Regions from separate parts of the Lactobacillus sp. WILCCON 0149 genome, predicted to be linked through region 1. Evidence: a T-box and tRNA genes for the amino acid it is inferred to sense, from the RefSeq annotation. Region 1 holds a T-box; the other holds one or more tRNA genes.
What was found. A T-box is a leader RNA that pairs with one kind of tRNA and senses whether it is charged. The one in region 1 lies ahead of leuS (leucine--tRNA ligase), so its partner is inferred to be a tRNA-Leu.
Positions count from the first base shown of each region.

Region 2: it encodes a tRNA-Leu, which carries the amino acid that the T-box ahead of leuS (leucine--tRNA ligase) is inferred to sense. The anticodon was not compared.

Region 1 covers NZ_JBUBHO010000001.1:571,832-581,728, forward strand. The annotation lists gene metK (methionine adenosyltransferase) at 1-1,107, shown strand, start outside; gene ACYVUV_RS02840 (MDR family MFS transporter) at 1,171-2,619, shown strand; gene ACYVUV_RS02845 (phosphatase PAP2 family protein) at 2,677-3,336, opposite strand; T-box leader at 3,406-3,588, shown strand; gene leuS (leucine--tRNA ligase) at 3,632-6,046, shown strand; gene ACYVUV_RS02855 (putative polysaccharide biosynthesis protein) at 6,140-7,759, shown strand; gene ppsA (phosphoenolpyruvate synthase) at 8,167-9,897, shown strand, end outside.
Region 2 covers NZ_JBUBHO010000001.1:373,274-383,170, forward strand. The annotation lists gene ACYVUV_RS01800 (phospho-sugar mutase) at 1-144, shown strand, start outside; gene ACYVUV_RS01805 (6-phosphofructokinase) at 231-1,310, opposite strand; gene ACYVUV_RS01810 (sucrose-specific PTS transporter subunit IIBC) at 1,482-3,422, opposite strand; gene ACYVUV_RS01815 (sucrose-6-phosphate hydrolase) at 3,707-5,164, shown strand; gene ACYVUV_RS01820 (LacI family DNA-binding transcriptional regulator) at 5,187-6,173, shown strand; gene ACYVUV_RS01825 (hypothetical protein) at 6,296-6,481, shown strand; gene ACYVUV_RS01830 (TMEM175 family protein) at 6,606-7,190, shown strand; gene ACYVUV_RS01835 (GNAT family N-acetyltransferase) at 7,249-7,779, opposite strand; tRNA gene ACYVUV_RS01840 (tRNA-Leu) at 7,925-8,010, opposite strand; tRNA gene ACYVUV_RS01845 (tRNA-Glu) at 8,162-8,233, shown strand; tRNA gene ACYVUV_RS01850 (tRNA-Val) at 8,237-8,309, shown strand; gene thrC (threonine synthase) at 8,435-9,897, opposite strand, start outside.

The sequences.
Region 1 (9,897 bases):
GTACTCGCGCAGGACCCGCAAGCCCACGTGGCCTGTGAGACTTCTGTAACTACCGGTTTGGTCTTGCTCTTCGGGGAAATCTCGACCACGGCTAATGTTGACTACCAGCAGGTCGCGCGAAAGACGATCCGTGAGATCGGCTATAATGACCCGGACCTGGGCTTTGACGCCGACAACTGCGCTGTATTGGTAGCACTGGACAAGCAGTCGCCTGACATCGCCGGCGGGGTTGATGAAGCCCTGGAAGTCCGGGGAGAAGACAATAGCGATGAACTCGACCAGATCGGGGCCGGTGACCAGGGGCTCATGTTTGGTTTCGCCATCAACGAAACGCCGGAACTGATGCCTTTGCCGATTTCCCTGGCCCACCGCTTGATGCGCAAGCTGGCTCAGCTGAGAAAGGACGGGACTTTCCCTTGGCTGCGGCCAGATGCCAAGGCCCAGGTCACGGTGGAATACGATGATGCCGGCAAGCCTAAGCGGGTGGACACGGTAGTTATTTCTACCCAGACCAGTCCTGACGTGACTAACGAAGAGATCCGGGTGGCCATGGTCCACGACGTGATCAAGGAAGTCATCCCTGACAAGTTCCTGGATGACAAGACCAAGTACCTGATCAACCCATCTGGTCGCTTTGTTATCGGGGGGCCAAAGGGCGACGCCGGTTTGACTGGCCGCAAGATCATCGTCGACACTTACGGCGGCTATGCCCGCCACGGCGGCGGTGCCTTCAGCGGCAAGGACGCCACCAAGGTCGACAGAAGCGCCTCATACGCTGCCCGCTATGTGGCCAAGAACATTGTAGCTGCTGGCCTGGCTGACCGCTGTGAAGTGCAATTGGCCTACGCCATTGGGGTAGCCCACCCGGTTTCCATCATGATTGATACTGCCGGGACCGGCAAGGTGAGCGACCAGCTTTTGACCGAAGCTGTCCGGGCCAACTTTGACCTGCGGCCAGCCGGGATCATCAAGATGCTGGACTTGCGCCGGCCAATCTACAAGCAGACGGCTGCTTACGGCCACTTTGGCCGCACTGACATCGACCTGCCTTGGGAAAAGACCGACAAGGCTGAAGCTCTCCGAGCTTTCGTCAACGGCCGCAAGTAATATTTTTACGACAACTGAATACACGTAAGACATAACGTAACATAAATTTCGTTGGAGAAAAGAATGAAGAAAACAAACGTGAAAATGGTCACGCTCGCTGTCTTTATCACCACTTTTATGTCCGCCATCGAAGGCACCATTGTTTCGACCGCGATGCCAACCATTATCGCCGATTTGGACGGGCTGGCAATCATGAGTTGGGTGGTGTCTGTCTTTCTGCTGATGACGGCAGTCTCAACGCCAATTTATGGGAAACTGGCTGATAGCGTAGGACGCAAGCCAGTTTTTTTATTTGGCATCGGACTTTTCGTGCTCGGCTCAGCCCTCTGCGGCTTTTCGCACTCAATGGTGGAATTGATCATCTTCCGCGTCCTGCAGGGACTTGGTTCAGGGGCCATTCAGACAGCAGGGGTGACGGTTTTAGCCGATATGTATGACATTGACAAGCGGGCCAAAATGCTGGGTCTGACCTCGGGTTTCTGGGGCCTGGCTTCAGTTATCGCTCCGCTTTTAGGCGGCTTTATCGTCCAGCACTTGTCTTGGCACTGGGTCTTTATGATCAACGTGCCAATCGGCTTGATCGCCTTTTTGCTGGTTGCTTGCTACCTGCATGAGGATATTGCTAAAAATAAATTACAGATCGACCTCAAGGGCAGCTTCAGCTTAGTCATCTTTTTGCTTTCCCTAATGCTCCTTTTGCAGGGGCTGGAAAAAGGCTTCAGCTGGACCTTGCTGGCTTTGGCGGCAATCATGCTGGTCAGCCTCTGCCTTTTTGTCAAGGTAGAAAAAACTGCCGCTGACCCGATCATTCCTTTCAGTATCTTGAAAGACAAGGAATTTTTGGCGGTCAACATCTTGCAGCTCCTGGTGTCCGGGGTCGTGATCGGCTTTGAATTCTATATTCCGACCTGGCTGCAGGGGATCAACGGGGTCAGCGCCTCAATCGCCGGCTTTGCCATTACGCCAAGCTCCCTTTTATGGGTCTGCGGGTCCTTCCTGGCCGGCGACCTTATGGGCCGGTGGGGGACGCAGAAGTTCTTTGACGCCTCACTCTTTCTTTTGCTTGGGGCTGACCTGGCCTTTATCTTGATTCCAACCTACACGCCATTTTGGGTCTTCTGCTTGATTGCCGTCTTCAACGGGATTGGCTTCGGCAGCATCGCCACGGCCAGCCAGGTCCGGGCCCAGATGGTGGTCGACAAGAGCCAGGTAGGGGTGGCAACTTCTTTTAACACCTTGATGAAGTATCTGGGTCAGACCGTGATGATGGTCTTTTACGGGATGACCTTCAACGCGGTCGTGGCCAGCGGGCTCAAAAAGCACCCTTCCTTGACCAGTGAGATGATGAACAAGATTGTCTCCCCAGCCCAGGCTAAAAGCCTGGATCCGGCCGTTTTGGCTCCTTTGCGGGAAATCCTGCACTCAGCCATGCGGGGGATCTACATCGTTTCTTTGATTGCCTTGCTTTTGTCTTTGGTCTTCAACCATATCTACCGGCAGAAGAAGGATTAGGCAAAATATGAATGCAAACAAAAATCTGCTCACGACTGGTGAGCAGATTTTTTGTTATTAAGGATTTAGTTTATTCTTTTTGTCCAAGGCCTTGAAAAAGAGCCAGCTGGCCAGGGAACTGAAGGCCAGGCCCTCACACCAGCCGCCTAAGACGTCGCTTGGCCAGTGAACGTGCAGGTACATTCTGGTAAAGCCAATCGACAGGGTGAAGAAGATGCAAAAGCCTATCAACCAGTATTTCAGCGGCTTCTTTTTTACCAGGACGACGATCAAGGCGATCAAGACCAAGGCCAAAGTCATAGAGCCGACTGAGTGGCCAGACGGGAAGGAGAAGCCGTCGGCGTGAACCGTTTTGTCCATCCGGGGCCGCTGGCGCTGAATGATGTTCTTGATAACCGAGTTGCAGTAATTAGCCGCGATCATGGTCAAGCTGGCGAAGACGGCGTGGATATAGTTCCGCCGGTAGATCAGGAAAAGGACCAGGATCACCGTAAAGACCGTGATGGTTAGCGTGTTGCCAAGCTGGGTCCAGTAAAAGGTCAGCTGCTTTTCGACTGGATTGTTGTTTCTGATGGCATTGTAGACTACCGTGTCAAAAGCCTTGATAAAGGGATTCTTGCTGGCGATCAGGTAGACCCAATAGGCAAAAAAGATGCTGAAGGCGCCGCCAAAAATTAAAAGCGGCTGATAATTAACTTTATTTTCTTTCGTATTCAATTGTTTTTAATTTTTCTCCTTGTAAAATTTTGGCCATGTGGTAAAGTATAATCGTTATAGAGAAAATAATAAAGGGCAGGGAGTAGTAGAAATTTTTCTTTCTTCAGAGAAGAGCCGGTGGCTGCGAGGCTTGAAAGAGAAATTTTGAACTCACCCGGACAATGCCAAAGTGTTGTTTCGCTTTAAGAAACATTTGAGTGTCACGCGAAAGCGTGGAACTTAGGTGGTACCGCGAAACAATTCGTCCTATGTTTGAACATAGGGCGTTTTTTGTTTTTAGGAAAGGATTTAGCAGATGTACAACCATAAAGTTGTCGAAAAGAAGTGGCAAAAGTACTGGCTGGAAAACAAGACTTTTAAGACTGGGACTGACCCAAAGAAGCCAAAGTACTACGTACTTGACATGTTCCCTTACCCATCAGGCAAGGGGCTGCACGTTGGTCACCCGGAAGGCTACACGGCTACTGACATCATGGCCAGAATGAAGCGGGCTCAAGGCTACAACGTCTTGCACCCAATGGGCTGGGATGCCTTCGGCCTGCCGGCTGAACAATACGCCCTGCAAACTGGTAACGACCCGGCTACTTTCACTGACCAAAACATTGCCCACTTCAAAAAGCAGCTGCAAGCTTTGGGCTTCTCCTATGACTGGGACCGGGAAATCAAGACCACTGACCCGAACTACTACAAGTGGACCCAGTGGATTTTTGAACAAATGTACAAGATGGGCCTGGCTTATGAAGCTGAAGTGCCAGTTAACTGGTCACCAGACCTGGGCACGGTCGTTGCCAACGAAGAAGTTATCGACGGCAAGACTGAACGGGGCGGCTACCCGGTTTACCGCCGCAAGATGCGGCAATGGATGCTGAAGATCACCGCTTACGCTGACCGTTTGCTGGATGACCTGGATGACTTGGACTGGCCAGAACCGATCAAGGAAATGCAAAGAAACTGGATCGGCCGCTCAGTTGGGGCTCAAGTAACCTTCAAGATCAAGGATTCAGACAAGAGCTTTGACATCTTCACCACCCGGCCAGACACCCTCTTTGGCTGCTCATACACGGTTTTGGCACCGGAAAACGACCTGGTCAAGGAAATCACTACGCCGGAACAAAAGGAAGCAGTTGATGCCTACATCAAGTCCATCGAATCCAAGTCTGACCTGGAAAGAACTGATTTGAACAAGGATAAGACCGGGGTCTTCACTGGTGCTTACGCCATCAACCCAGTCAACGGGGAAGAGGTGCCAGTCTGGATCTCTGACTACGTTCTGGCAACTTACGGGACCGGGGCAGTTATGGCTGTTCCAGCCCACGACGAAAGAGACTACGCTTTTGCCACTAAGTTCGACCTGCCAATCAAGGAAGTCGTTGAAGGCGGTGACATCAGCAAGGAAGCCTTTGCCGGCGACGGTGCCCACGTCAACTCAGAATTTTTGAACGGCCTCCGCAATGAAGAAGCCAAGGCCAAGATGGTCGACTGGCTGACTGAAAAGGGCGTCGGCGAAAAGAAGGTCAACTACAAGATGCGGGACTGGAACTTCTCCCGTCAGCGCTACTGGGGTGAACCAATCCCGGTTATCCACTGGGAAGATGGGGAAACCACTTTGGTGCCAGAAGACGAATTGCCGCTGCGCCTGCCTAAGGAAACCAACATCAAGCCTTCCGGCACTCCGGAAAGCCCGCTGGCTAACCTGACTGACTGGGTTAACGTTGTTGATGAAAACGGCCGGAAGGGCAAGCGGGAAACCAACACCATGCCGCAATGGGCTGGTTCAAGCTGGTACTTCCTCCGCTACATCGACCCGCACAACGACAAGGCTCTGGCAGACCCGGAACTCTTGAAGAAGTGGCTGCCGGTTGACCTCTACATCGGCGGGGCAGAACACGCGACCCTGCACCTGCTTTACGCTAGATTCTGGCACAAGGTCCTTTACGACCTGGGCGTCGTGCCAACCAAGGAACCATTCCAAAAGCTCTACAACCAGGGCTTGATCCTGAAGAACCATGAAAAGATGTCCAAGTCCCGCGGCAACGTGGTCAACCCAGACGATGTCGTTGACGAATACGGTGCAGACAGCCTGCGGACTTACGAAATGTTCATGGGGCCACTGAATGCTTCAATCGACTGGGACGACAACGGTCCTTCCGGTGTCAAGAAGTTCCTTGACCGGGTATGGCGGACTTTTGTCAACGACCTGGACCTGGACCCGATCCCGTCTGAAAAGATCAGTGACGAAAACGACGGCAAGCTGGACAAGATCTACAACGAAACGGTCAAGGTCGTTACGGAACACTTTGAAGAATTGCGCTTCAACACTGCCATTTCCCAAATGATGGTCTTCATGAACGCCTGCCAAAAGGTCGACAAGATTCCGCGGGAATACGCTGAAGGCTTCGTCAAGCTGATGGCGCCAGTTGCTCCGCACATGATGGAAGAAATCTGGCATGTCTTCGGCCACGACGAAAGCGTGCAGTTTGCTAGCTGGCCAACTTATGACGCAAGCAAGCTGGTTGAAAGCACGGTTGAAATGGCTGTTACGGTTAACGGCAAGAAGCGGGGCAACTTCCAAATCGCCAAGGATGCAAGCAGAGAAGAAGCCCAAGCTGCCGCAACCGCTCTGCCGCACGTCAAGGAATTTTTGGAAGGCAAGGAGATTAAGAAGGTCATTGTCGTGCCAAACAAGATCGTGAACATTGTTGCCAAATAATCTAAAATTTTCCTAAAAAATCAATTTATGGTATATTTCAAGCTGGATCAGGAATATGATAGTAGGTTGAAGTATAAGGATTAGGGAAGTTTTATGGCAAAAAACAAATCACAGACCAACTCCCAGGCCCAGCTTTTAAAGGGCTCGGCCTGGATGACTATTGGCTCTATCCTGTCGCGGATTCTTGGGGCGATCTATATCATCCCTTGGTATGCCTGGATGGGAAAGTTTGGCAACTTGGCCAACTCACTGACGGCGAAGAGCTACAACATCTATAGCCTGTTCATTATCATCTCCACCGCGGGCATTCCAGGGGCAATCGCCAAGCAGATTGCCAAATACAATGCCCTTAATGAATACGGGGTCGGCCGCAAGCTCTTTAGGCACGGCCTGGTCTTGATGGGAGCTTTCGGGATCATCTCAGCGGCCTGCATGTACTTTTTGGCCCTGCCGCTGTCTGGTTTTAACCCCCAGGAAGTTCCGGTGATCCGGAGCCTGTCCATCGCGGTTTTGATCATCCCGATCTTGAGCATTCTGCGGGGCTATTTCCAGGGCTTCAACGACATGATGCCAAGTGCCATGTCCCAGTTCGTGGAACAGCTGGCCCGGGTGATCTGGATGCTTTTGACGGCCTATGTGATCATGCGGGTCCAGCATGGCAATTATGTTGACGCGGTAACTCAGTCTAACCTGGCTGCCGCGATCGGGGCCGTGTTCGGTATTGGCCTGCTGGTGATTTTTTACCTCAAGCAGAAGCGGACGGTGGATCCCTTGATCGCCCAGTCCAACAACCAGGTGCAAGTTTCGACCAACAGCCTGCTCTTTGAAATCATCCAGCAGTCGATTCCCTTCATCATCATTGACTCTGGGATCAACATCTTCCAGCTGGTGGACCAGTATACCTTCCACCCGATGATTGCCAGCTTCATGCACGTGCCTTTTGATGAAGTAGAAAGCTGGTACGCCTTGTTCGGCTTGAACGCCAACAAGCTGATCATGATCGTGGTTTCCCTGTCAACGGCCATGGCAGTTACCGCCATTCCGCTTTTGTCAGGGGCCCATGCCAGAAGGGACTACCGGGATATTTCCCGCCAGATCGGCAATACCTTGGAACTTTTCCTGTTTGTCTTATTGCCGGCTTCACTGGGGATGGCCGCGATTTCAGATCCTCTGTACACGATCTTCTACGGCTATGACCGGCTGGGAGCCCATGTCTTGTACCTGTCCTCCTTTACGGCCATCAGCTTGGGGATGTTTACGGTCCTCATGGCCATCTTGCAGGGGCTGGACGAGAACATGTACGCGATCCGCTATTTGATTCTCGGCTTGGTCATCAAGTCAATCGTCCAGTATCCGATGATCCGTCTCTTCAAGGTCTATGGCCCGCTTCTGGCGACCAACCTGGGCCTTTTGGCGGTCATCGCCATGTCCCTCAAGCACCTCAGCGTGAAATACCGCTGGCGGGCTGACCGGACCATGCGGCGCTTTATCGGGATTGCCAGCTTCTCCTTAGTGATGTTCGCGGCAGTGTTTGCCACGGTCAAGCTGGGCGGGCTCTTCCTCAGTCCATACCGCCGTCTGTCAGCCATGCTGCTCAGTGCTCTTGCGGTTGGGGTAGGCGTAATAGTCTACGGGGCCTTGAGCCTTAAAACCGCCTTGGCTGAAAACATCTTGGGCAGCCGGGTGACCCGGATCATGCAAAAGTTCAGATAAGTTTGGATAAAAAGAATAAGAGTCATTGAAAGATCCTCCTTTTGGAGGGTCTTTTTTTCGTCTTTTTTTCGCCATTTTTGGAATTTTTTCATTCGCTTTTTTGCCCAGATCGTCTATTCATGGCAAAAATCTTGCGAAAAAAGTTGCAAAAGGTCTTGGTCTGACGGGGGATAGGCGGTCTTTTTGATAAAACTATTTTTTAGTTTGTGAATAAAAACAATTCGATGATTGCCAGTACTTTAACAGAAAAGTCTTTTGGAAAGATTGTTATTTTGACAAAGGAAACGGTTACAAGAAATTCCTCCAAAAAACTTGTAAGAAACTGTTGACATTTTTTCACAAAAGGGCAATAATCAATAGTGAAAAGTGAAAAGGCTTACAAGCCCTAGTGATATGAGGTGAAAACAATGGAAGTTAACGACAAGAAGGAATTGACTGAGGAAGAACGCCAAAATGCATACGTTCTTTGGTTTAACCAACTGCGCCGCGAAGACGTGGCCCTGGTTGGGGGCAAATCATCATCATTGGGTGAATTGACTTCAGGTACTGACGTGCCAGTGCCTTATGGCTTCGCGACTACTGCTCACGGCTACCGGCACTTCATGGAAGTCAATGGCTTGAACGAGAAGGTAAATGCCTTGCTGGCAACTTTGAAGGACCCAGAAGACTCAGAAGAACTGCACCGGGTCTGCAGCCAGATCAGAAAGATCATGCGCGAGGCACCAATGCCGGAAGACTTGGCCGAAGACATCGGCAACTCATATGACGAACTGGCCAAGATGACCGGGCAAAACGAACCATACGTTGCGGTTCGTTCAAGCGCTACGGCCGAAGACCTGCCAGACGCTTCATTTGCCGGGGAACAGGACACTTACCTTAACGTTAGAAGTCGCAAGGATGTTATCCGCAAGGTACAAGACTGCTACGCTTCCCTGTTCACGGACCGGGCAACCTACTACCGGATCAAGCAGAACTTCCCGCAAGAGAAGGTTGCTTTGTCAGCAGCTGTCCAAATGATGGCCTTCTCCAAGTCAGCTGGGGTTATGTTCACGGTTAACGTTGCCAACGGTGACGACACCAAGGTCATGATCGAAGGTTCATGGGGCCTGGGCGAATACATCGTTCAAGGGACGGTTACCCCGGACAACTTCGAAGTTGACAAGGAAAGCATGCAAATCGCAAGCAAGACCATCAACAACAAGAACATTGAATTGATCCGTCTGCCAGGCGGCGGGGTTGAACAAAGAGACGTCCCAGAAGACGTGGCCAAGACTCCATGCTTGACTGACGAAGAAGTCATCGAACTTGCCGGCTACGCTAAACAGATTGAAAAGCACTATGGCTGCTACATGGACATGGAATGGTCCAGAGACCAGGACGACAAGCTCTGGCTCGTTCAAGCCCGTCCGGAAACTGTTTGGTCACAAAGAAAGAAGGAGGGCGGCGCCAAGGAAGAAACTGACGTTAAGGCTCCAAGCTCCAACAAGGTTTTGGTCAAGGGTCTGCCAGCCAGCCCAGGCGTAGCTTCTGGTATCGTGCACGTAATTGACGACCCGAAGGACATCGGTGAATTCAAGGAAGGCGAAATCCTGGTTACCTTGATGACCTCACCAGACTGGGTACCAGCCATGAAGAAGGCGGCCGCTATTGTTACCAACAACGGTGGGATGACCTGCCACGCCGCTATTGTTTCCCGGGAAATGCAGATCCCATGTATCGTTGGTACCGCCAGCCGGGGGACTTTTGCAACCAGATTGCTGAAGACCGGCCAGGAAGTAACGGTTGACGCCAAGAACGGGGTTGTCTACCAAGGCGTAGCCGAGGAAGTCGTTAAGCCAAAGAAGGCTGAGACCGCGCCAATGGCTGCTGCTGAATACTTCCCGCCAACGGCAACCAGAGTCATGATGAACCTGGGTGACCCGGACCTGGCTGAAAAGTACTCAACTCTGCCAGCTGATGGTATCGGTTTGATGCGGGAAGAATTCTTGTGGACCACTTACATCCACCAGCACCCGCTTTACTTGATTGAAACCGGCCACCCAGAACGGGTTGTCAACGAACTGGCCAACGGGATCAGCAAGGTCTGCCGGGCCATGAACCCAAGACCAGTTGTCTTAAGATTCTCTGACTTCAAGTCC
Region 2 (9,897 bases), 200 kb from region 1:
GATGACGAAACTTGGGTAGCCCTTCGCCCATCTGGTACTGAACCAGTAATCAAGGCTTACGTCGGCGTCAACAAGGCTGACATCGAAACTGCTGAAAAGGCAGCTGAAAGCTTCCAAGACGCCATCAGCGAATTGCTGAAGTAAAGCAGAGAAGTTAACAACAAAGAAAGAAGCACCGCTAACGCGATGCTTCTTTTTTGTGCTTGTATGCTGTTAAGAATTATAGGCTCTTACTTGTCCCCGAAGGTGACGCCCATGAGGCGGGCGTTGCTGACGGTCTTGCCATTCGGGTCAACGTACTTGAGCTTGCCGGCAGTGTCTTCTAGGGCGATAGAGTCGACTTCGCCTTGCTTCAAGACAACCAGGCGGCCAAAGGACCGGTTCATGATGAGGCGGGCGCCTTCAATCCCGAAGCGGGTTGAGATTTGCCGGTCGTAGGCATCTGGCCGGCCGCCCCGTTGAGCGTGGCCGATAACCGCCGTTCTGATTTCAGAGTCTGGCAGAACTTCTTGCAATTGGCCAGCGATTTCGTTAACCACGCTGATGCCGTTTCTAGCCGCTACCTTAGCCTTGTACTTCTTCTTAGGCAGGGCAGCGTCTTCCTTGGAAATTGCTCCTTCAGCGGCGGCAATAACCGTGAAGCCCTTGCCAGCCTTTTGCCGTTGCTTGATCTTCTTAGCTACGACATTGATGTCGTAAGGAATTTCCGGCAAAAGGATGATGTCGCTGCCGGCAGCCAGACCAGCAGCCAGGGTGATGTGGCCAACCTTGTGACCCATGACTTCTACGACGAAGACCCGGGAGTGGCTTTGGGCAGTAGTGTGGATGTCGTCCAGGTATCTGGTGGCAATGTCAATGGCGCTTTGGAAACCAAAGGTGTAGTCGGTGCCCCAAGTGTCGTTGTCGATGGTCTTTGGCAGACCGATCACGTTCAGGCCTTCTTGGGCCAGCATGTTGGCTGACTTAAGGGACCCGTTGCCGCCCAAAACAGCCAAAGCGTCCAGGTTGAGCTTCTTGTAGGTCTTCTTCATGGCAGCGACCTTGTCAAAGCCGTCAACGATAACCCGCATTTCCTTGAATGGTTGGCGGGAAGTGCCCAGAATCGTCCCGCCTTCGTTAATGATGCCGGAGAAGTCCCGCGGCTTCATCTTGACGTAGTCTTCATGCATCAAGCCGTAGTAGCCCCGCTTGAAACCAATGATTTCCACGTCGTCAACACAGTTGTAAAGGGTCTTGGCCAGGCCCCGCATGGTCGCGTTGAGCGCCTGGCAGTCGCCGCCGCTCGTTAAAATACCAACTCGTAAAGTCATGCTTAAATTCCTCCCCGTGCTAAACAGTTCTCTCTAATTTGGCTTAATTTAAATCTTAGTCATGTCCTTGCCAAGATGCAAGAAAAAATCTCATGTAAATTCAAAATAAGGCTTTCAATAAAAGGAAAAGCAGCCCAGGCAGGGCTGCTTCATGGTAGTAATAGTTTTTGATTAGTGAGCAGTTAAAGCAATCAAGTTGTCGCCGTGCTTTACGTCAGTTGCTTCAACCCGGTCTACTTCGTTGTATGAAGGGGTGTTGGTGATGACAACCATGACAGTGGTGTCGTAGCCGGCAGCCTTGACGGCATCCAGGTCAACTTCACCGATCTTTTCACCCTTTTCAATGTGCTGGCCTTGAGTGACCAGGGACTTAAAGTGCTGGCCGTTCAAGTTAACCGTGTCCAGACCGATGTGGATCAGGACTTCAGCCCCGTTGTCAGACTTAAGCCCGTAAGCGTGGCCAGTCTTGTAGGCAACGGAAACAGTACCGGTAACTGGAGCGTAGACATTGCCGTCGCTAGGAACGATGGCAGCCCCGTTACCCATGAGCTTTTGGGAGAAGACTTCGTCATTTACGGCTGACAGGTCTTCAGAAACGCCGTCTACAGGTGCCAGAACTACTTCGTCTTCCAGACCAGCAGTCTTGGCAGCTTCAACTTGTTGTTCAGCTGGAACTTCAGTTTCAGCGCTGACGCCGGATTCGCCTTCAACGCTGGCAACTTCTTCCTTTAAGTGGCCCTTGCCCCAGAAGAAAGTCAAGGCGAAGGCGATAGCGAAGGAAACAAGTTCACATACAACGTACATTGGGATGGTCTTTGGGTAGATGGACAAGAAGCCCAGGAAACCGGCAGAACCAAGGGATGCAGCTTCAACGTGCAGCAGACCTGCAAGGGCTGAAGCAACACCGGACCCGATCAAGGCGCAGAAGAACGGGAAGCGGTACTTCAAGTTAACCCCGAAGAGGGCTGGTTCGGTGATACCCAGGAGGGCAGAAACACCGGCTGATGAAGACAGACCCTTCATCTTTTCGTTCTTAGTCAAGAACCAGATAGCGAAGGTTGCGGCACCTTGAGCAACGTTGGCCATGGAAGCAACAACGAAGATGAAGTCGCCCGCGCCCTTGCCGGCAGCGAAGGCAGCCAGCAATTGAGTTTCGATGGCCGGGAAGCTTTGGTGCAAACCAGTCATAACGATAGCTGAGTAGCAAAGACCGAACAGACCCATGCCGACAAAGCCAGCAGTGTCGTACAGCCATACGAAGCCGTTGGTGATCCAGTCAGAAACGGTCTTCATCACTGGCCCGACGATGGTGAAGGTCAGGAAGCCAGTGATCATGATTGACAGAAGCGGGGTGAAGGTAAAGTCAACCGCGCTTGGCAGGACCTTGTGCAGGCGCTTCTCTAAGAAGGCTAAGATCCAGATGGCTGCCAGGACTGGAATAACTTGGTATTGGTAGTTGGTTTGTGCTACGTGCAGACCGAAGATGTTCCAGTAGTGGGTTGAGCCGGCCAGCTGTGGGGTGGTCATGATCAAGCCCATTGCCGCCCCGAGGAATTGGTTGGCCCCGAAACGCTTAGCGGCGGAAATACCGACCAGAACTGGCAGGAACATGAATGGGGCAGCTGACATAAGTTGGATCATGTCAGACAGGCCCTTGATGGCTGGGTTGATTTGCACCAGGGACTTAGGCCCGAACAGGCCAGGGCTGGTGAAGAAGTTGTTCAAGGCCATCAGCAAACCGCCCGCAACCAGGGCTGGGATGATTGGCACGAAGATGTCACTCAAGAGCTTGATGAAGGCCATAACTGGGTTGACCTTCTTGCCGCTGGCGGCGATCTTCTTCAAGTCGTCGGTAGAAACTTCAGACAGGCCGGTTTGCTTGATCAGTTCGCTGTAGACGTTGTCAACGTCACCAGGCCCGATGATGACTTGGTACTGGCCGTCAGTCTTGAAGGTACCCTTAACGTCAGGATCCTTGTCCAAGGCTGCTTGGTCGATCTTGGTATCGTCTTTTAAGACTAAACGCAGACGCGTTGCACAGTGGGCAGCTGCTACCAGGTTGTCTTCACCTACGGCAGCGATCACCCGCTTGGCAACTGCATTGTAATTCATTGCCACGAGAAACACTCTCCTTATCCTCTGAAAACGCTTTTCTCTAATTCACTTAACATGATAACGGTTTCTGACAAATATGTCAATCGTTTGACAGAAAATATTTTATAAAAGTTCTGTTAAGTGAAAAAGGCCTGTTAACCGTTTGACATGTTAGCGCTTCAACCATAAAATAGAAAGTGATAAAGTGCTGATTATTCAGAAGTTTTTTGCGTGACAATAATCTGGCAAATGAAGCTAAAAAATAAAAGAAGAGATTAGTGATTAGGCGGAGGTTGCTTAATATGGAATGGACAAGAGAAAAAAGATATCTTCCTTATGAGAAATGGGATGCCAAGACTTTGCTCAAATTGCAGAGCCAGGCAGCCCGGTCAGACTACCAGCTGCACTACCACATCCGGCCAACTTCAGGCCTTTTGAACGATCCTAACGGCTTTTCCTACTATAATGGCCGCTGGCAGGTCTTCTACCAGGCTTATCCGTTTGGGGCCGTGCACGGCTTGAAGTCCTGGGTCCACTTGACCAGTTCCGACCTGGTTCACTGGGAGAACTTGGGCGAAGCTGTTTACGCTGACAGTCCGCTGGACAGCCATGGGGCATATTCCGGCTCAGCCAGAGCAATTGGTGACAAGCTTTTTCTGATGTACACGGGCAATGTCCGCGACGAAAACTGGGTCCGCCACTCCTACCAGGTTGGGGCCTGGATGGATGAAGATGGAAAAGTAACCAAGCTGGAGACGCCTTTGATCAACGCGCCAGAGCATGTGACTGAACACTTCCGTGACCCGCAGATCTTGGAGCACGGCGGCAAGTATTATGCCATCCTTGGCGCCCAAGACAAGGAGACCAAGGCCGGCAAGATCAGTCTTTACAAGGCTGACGAATTAACTGGTCCATGGCAGGATTTGGGTTATGTTGACCTGCCGGACATGGGCTACATGGTTGAATGCCCGAACCTGGTCTTCGTTGACAGCAAGCCAGTCTTCATCTTCTGCCCGCAGGGCCTGGACAAGAACGTGACCGACTACCAGAATGTCTACCCAAACATGTACTGGGTTGGGGAAAGCTTCGACTTTGAGACCGGCCACTTTGAGACAAAGCAGAAGGCCCCAATCAACCTGGACGGGGGCTTTGACGTTTACGCTACCCAAGCCTTTAATGCCCCGGACGGCCACGCTTACGCGATCAGCTGGGTTGGCCTGCCGGACATGACTTACCCAAGCGACGATGAAGGCTGGGCTAATTGCTTAAGCCAGGTCAAGCGCTTGTCTTTAAAGCACGGCCGCTTGATCCAAAAGCCGGTCAAGGCCATGAAGAGCTTGAGAGAAGCTGAAGAAGACTTCACTGGCGATTTGGCCTTCGATGCAGGTGCGCAAAGCGAACTTAGACTGACGATCAAGAAGGGGCAGAAGGGTATGCTGGTCTTGGCCGCGGACAGCGAGGGCAAGAATGGCATCAAGCTGCGCTTTAAGACCGGCAAGCACGCCCGTTTAACCGTTGACCGGGGTGAATGCGGCAAGGCCGTCAACCCAGACTACGGGACTAGTCGGACGGTGAAGTTACCAGCCGGGGAAGACCTGGATCTGCGGATCTTTGTCGACCACTCCCTCTTTGAAATTTTTGTCAACGGCGGCGAAGAAGTCATCACGGGTAGATTTTTTGCTCAAAATGGACAAAGTTTTGTTAAGATGGATAGTGATGTTGACTACCAGGCCAAGACTTGGCGGTTAAAGGACATGTAGGATAACAGAAGAGGGGATGACGATGAGGCCAAAATTAACTGATGTGGCGGAAAAAGCTGGCTGCTCACCAACCACGGTGTCGCGGGTGATCAACAATTACGGCTACATCAGCCAGAAGACCAGGGACCGGGTCTACGCGGCCATGCGGGAGCTGAACTACCAGCCCAACACCCTGGCCCGGTCTTTGCAGGGCAAGCAGACCAAGATGATTGGGGTGATCATGCCCAGCATCACCAATCCCTTCTTCGCGGAACTGGTTGCGGCAATTGAGGACAAGCTGGAAGCGGACGGCTACAAGATGCTGCTCTGTGATGCCGGCCAGGACAGTGAGAAAGAACGGCGTTATCTGCGGATGCTGGAGGCCAACCAGGTCGACGGGATCATCGCGGGTTCGCACAACCTGGGCATTGAAGAATACCGGCGCTACGGCTTGCCGATCGTGTCTTTTGACCGGGACTTGTCCGACCAGGTGCCGATCGTGACTAGCGACAACTACCAGGGCGGCTGCCTGGCCACCCAGGCTCTCTTGGACGCGGGATGCGGCCATATTTACTTTGTCGGCAACCCGGTCAAGACGGGAAATCCGACTTCTCGCCGCTTTGATGGCTACGCGGATACGGTAGCCGCGGCGGGGTTGACGGTCCACACTGCCCGGTCAGCCTTTTACGAATTGCCAGCCGCCAAGGGCCGGGAACTCCGGGAACTCTTGACCAGCGGCCGGAAAATCGACGGGGTCTTTTGCTCAGACGACCTGACGGCGATCCTGCTCTTAAAAGAAGCTAAGAAGTTAGGAATCAAGGTGCCGGAGGACTTGAAAATAGTCGGCTTTGACGGGACCCAGCTGGTGCAGAATTATGTGCCAGAACTAGCCACGATCGTCCAGCCGATTCCGGATTTAGCCGGGACTTTGGTCAAGCTGCTTTACGAGCGGATCGCGGATCCGGAGAAGAAGCTGGCCCAAAACAGTTACCTGCTCCCGGTCAAGCTGCTCAGAAACCAGACTGTTTAAGCATCTCCTAAGAGGGATGCTTTTTCCTTTGTGCTGATCGTTTTTTTGCCTGTTATTTTTTATAAAAGCGCTTATAATAAAATTAGGAAGTAATTTTTGTCAATAGAAATAAGGTGACAAGCATGGAAAAGAAGAAACGCGTTTGCCTGTTCCTTCTGGCTTTTGGCTTGGTCGGCCTCTTGGTCTACGCGGTTGAGATTGCCTATGCTTTTATGAAGGACCGCAACAAGAAGATGGAATACAGCTTCGATGAAGAAGAGGCGGAAGACCCGCAAGAAATGGAAGCTGATTACAAGAATCAAGAGTAAAGTTGATAGAATTTAGCCTGGGTTTGCCAGGCTTTTTCTTTTTGGCAAAAGTAGGCTAAAATGGTTAAGAGACAATAAAAGTATTTTTAACGCGCATATTGAGTATTTCTGTTTTGGAGGAAAAATGAACAAGAACCGCTTGGAAGCATTCAGCGATGGCGTTTTGGCCATCATCATCACCATCATGGTCCTGGAAATGAAGGCCCCGGAAGAAGCAACTTTCCAGGCCCTAAAGCCGCTTGTCCCGCAGCTGACCATCTACCTGCTCAGCTTCTTTTATATGGCTATTTACTGGGTCAACCACCACAACATCACCCACGCTTTGCCGTCAGTCAACCACAAGGTAATCTGGACCAACATGGTCTGGCTCTTCATGTCGTCTTTGATTCCCTTAGCTACGGCTTGGGTGGGTAAAAATCCCCTGGCTGGGCCGCCCTTGTTCTTTTATGGCCTGGTTCTCTTTTTGACCTCGGTCAGTTTTATCCTCTTGCAGCACTTTGCCTGGCAGATTGCCTGCGACAGCCAGGACTTGCGGGTTAATATGGGGATCAAGGGCTACTTGACCCTGGCCGCGAATTTGGGGATCGCCCTGTCTGCTTTTGCTTGGCCGGTTTTATCCTGGGTCTTTATGGCTCTGGTCATGCTGATGTGGTTCTTGCCCGACCGGCGGGCCAAGGAATGGCGGGAAAAAAGCAAGAACAAGGAATAGAAAGAAATAAATAAGAACAGAGAAAAAATCCACAAGCTGAGCTTGTGGATTTTTCTTGTTATAAGGCTAATTCAAGCAGGTCAACCTTGGTGTCGCCGATGTCGTCGTAGTGGACCGTTTCCTGGCTGACGAAGCGGTAGCCGTTCTTTTCATAGAGGCGGCGGGCAGGGACGTTACCGGCCATGCTGTCTAAGCGGATCGCCTTGCAGCCAAGTTCTTTGGCGTGGTCCTTGATGAAGGTCAAAAGAATGCCAGACAGGCCTTGCCGGCGGAAAGCAGGGTGAACGCCATAAAGGTGGAGAACGGCGATTTCGTTATCTTCAGCTGGGGTAGGCCAGGCAAATTTGCTGTAAAGGGGGTCGCTTCCAACAGTTAAGATGCCGGCGGAAGCAATCTTGCCGTCTTTGAGTCCGATTACGGCCCGCTTTTGGTCGATGGCTTCTTTGATGTCCTGTTCAGCCGGGTAGATTCCCCAGTGCCAGTCGGCCCCGTACTGGTCCTCTTTTTGGTGGTCGCAGATATCCTGGTAGAACTGGCAGAGGGCGTCTAAATCGGCGCTGGTGGCCAAGCGGCAGTTTAATTCAGTCATATGTTTTTCTCCTTTAAAAGTGTACTTCTTACAACTTATTTTACTTAGAGCTTTGCTTTTCAATTAGCACTCTAAGAATATTTTAGCAAAAAAGTTCTCGGAGAAAGAAAAAAAGGAACTGGACAAACCAGTTCCTTTCGCTTAGTGCGGACGAGAAGACTTGAACTTCCACGACCAAAAGCGGTCACAAGATCCTTAGTCTTGCGCGTCTGCCAATTCCGCCACGCCCGCAAGCACATCTACTAGTATAGCAAAGGCAGGGAAAAGTGCAAGAGCTTTTTGCAAATAAAAATAATAAGTTTTTTGCGTTAGCCCCTTGCTTTTTCTCCTGGATCGGGTATACTAGTAATCGTGCCTTGCGAAAAGGCCAAGCAAAATAAATGGCCCGTTGGTCAAGTGGTTAAGACACCGCCCTTTCACGGCGGTAACATGGGTTCAAATCCCGTACGGGTCATATGGAGGATTAGCTCAGCTGGGAGAGCATCTGCCTTACAAGCAGAGGGTCACAGGTTCGAGCCCTGTATCCTCCATTTTTTATTTTCTTTTTATTTCTTATTTCCAATTACACGGCAAAAGCAGCTCAAGGAGTAAATCCTGAGCTGCTTTTCGTTTATCTTGTTGATTTTTAGCTAGTTTCTATATCTTTTTTAAAAAATCAGTCCAAATCCAGCTGCCGCTTGACTTCGTCTGCCATGTCGTCGGCCGGGATGACGATTTCCCGGGAGCTGTGGCCTAAGAAGGCTTCCATGGCCTTTGGAGCAGGGCCGGTCAAATCAGTCAGTTCCTTAAGAGCTGGCAGGCCTTTTTCCTTAACGTTTTGCCCGCTGATCGCGTGGTATACAGTTTCCGGGAACTTGTATGGACTGGCGGTAGAGAGGACGACGGTAGGCTGGTCGTCTTCTGCCTTAAAGCGCTTGGCGGCTAAAGAAGCGACAGCCGTGTGCGGGTCGATGACATAGCTGCTTTCTGCGTAAACCCGCTTGATTTCGCCTTCGATTTCTTCTGGAGTCGCGTAGTCAGCCCAGAAGCCAGACAATTTCTTTTGCATGTCTTCCGGCAATTGGTATTCGCCCTTAGTGTTCAGCTGCTCCATCAAGCCCTTGACCGTGTCTGGGTCCTGGCAGAGGTCAAAGAGCAGGCGCTCCAGGTTGCTGGAAACCAGAATGTCCATGGACGGAGAGTTGGTCACGTAGAAGTCCCGCTTTTTGTCATACTTGCCCGTCTTGAAAAAGTCGGTCAAGACATTATTCTTGTTGGAAGCGCAGATCAGGCGGCCAACTGGCAGGCCCAGTTTTTTAGCATAATAGCCGGCCAGAATATCGCCAAAGTTCCCAGTTGGCACGGAGAAGTTGACAGGATCGCCGAATGCAATCGCCCCTTGGTCCAGCAGCTGCTTGTAGGCGGCGAAGTAGTAGACGACTTGGGGCAAAAGGCGGCCGACATTCATGGAGTTGGCGCTGGAGAAGGTCAAGTCATGGTCAGCCAGCAACTTGTTCATGTCCTGGTCGTTAAAAATCTGCTTGACCCGGCTCTGAGCCTGGTCAAAGTTGCCTTCAACTGCTACAGCCACGGTGTTGTCGCTGTTTTCGCTCAGCATCTGCTTAAGCTGGATTGGAGCCACCCCTTGGTAAGGGTAAAAGACGATAACCCGGGTCTTGTCTAAGCTCTGGAAGCCCCGCATGGCGGCAGTCCCGGTATCCCCGGAAGTAGCGGTCAAAATAACGATTCCCCGCTGGTCGTCTGCGTTCTCCAAGGCCGTCTTCATCAAGCGGGGCAGGCACTGCAAGGCTACGTCCTTAAAGGCCAGAGTCGGACCGTGGAAGAGCTCCAGGTAGTAATTGCCGGCTTTCTTATCAGTCAGCGGGGCGATTCTCTCGTCATCCCATTGCTGGCCATAGGCGCCTTTAACGATCTCTGCCAGCTGCTCTTCGCTGTAGTCGGTCAAGAACAGAGCCAGGATCTTTTTAGCCATTTCCTGGTAAGGCAGGGCAAAAATTTCCTTCAATTCAGCGGCTGAGAATGGAGCCGGGAATTCTTTGGGCACGAAAAGGCCGCCGTCTGGGGCCAGACCTTGAACGATTGCCTGGGCGGCGGTAACTTCCTGCCCTTGGCTGCGAG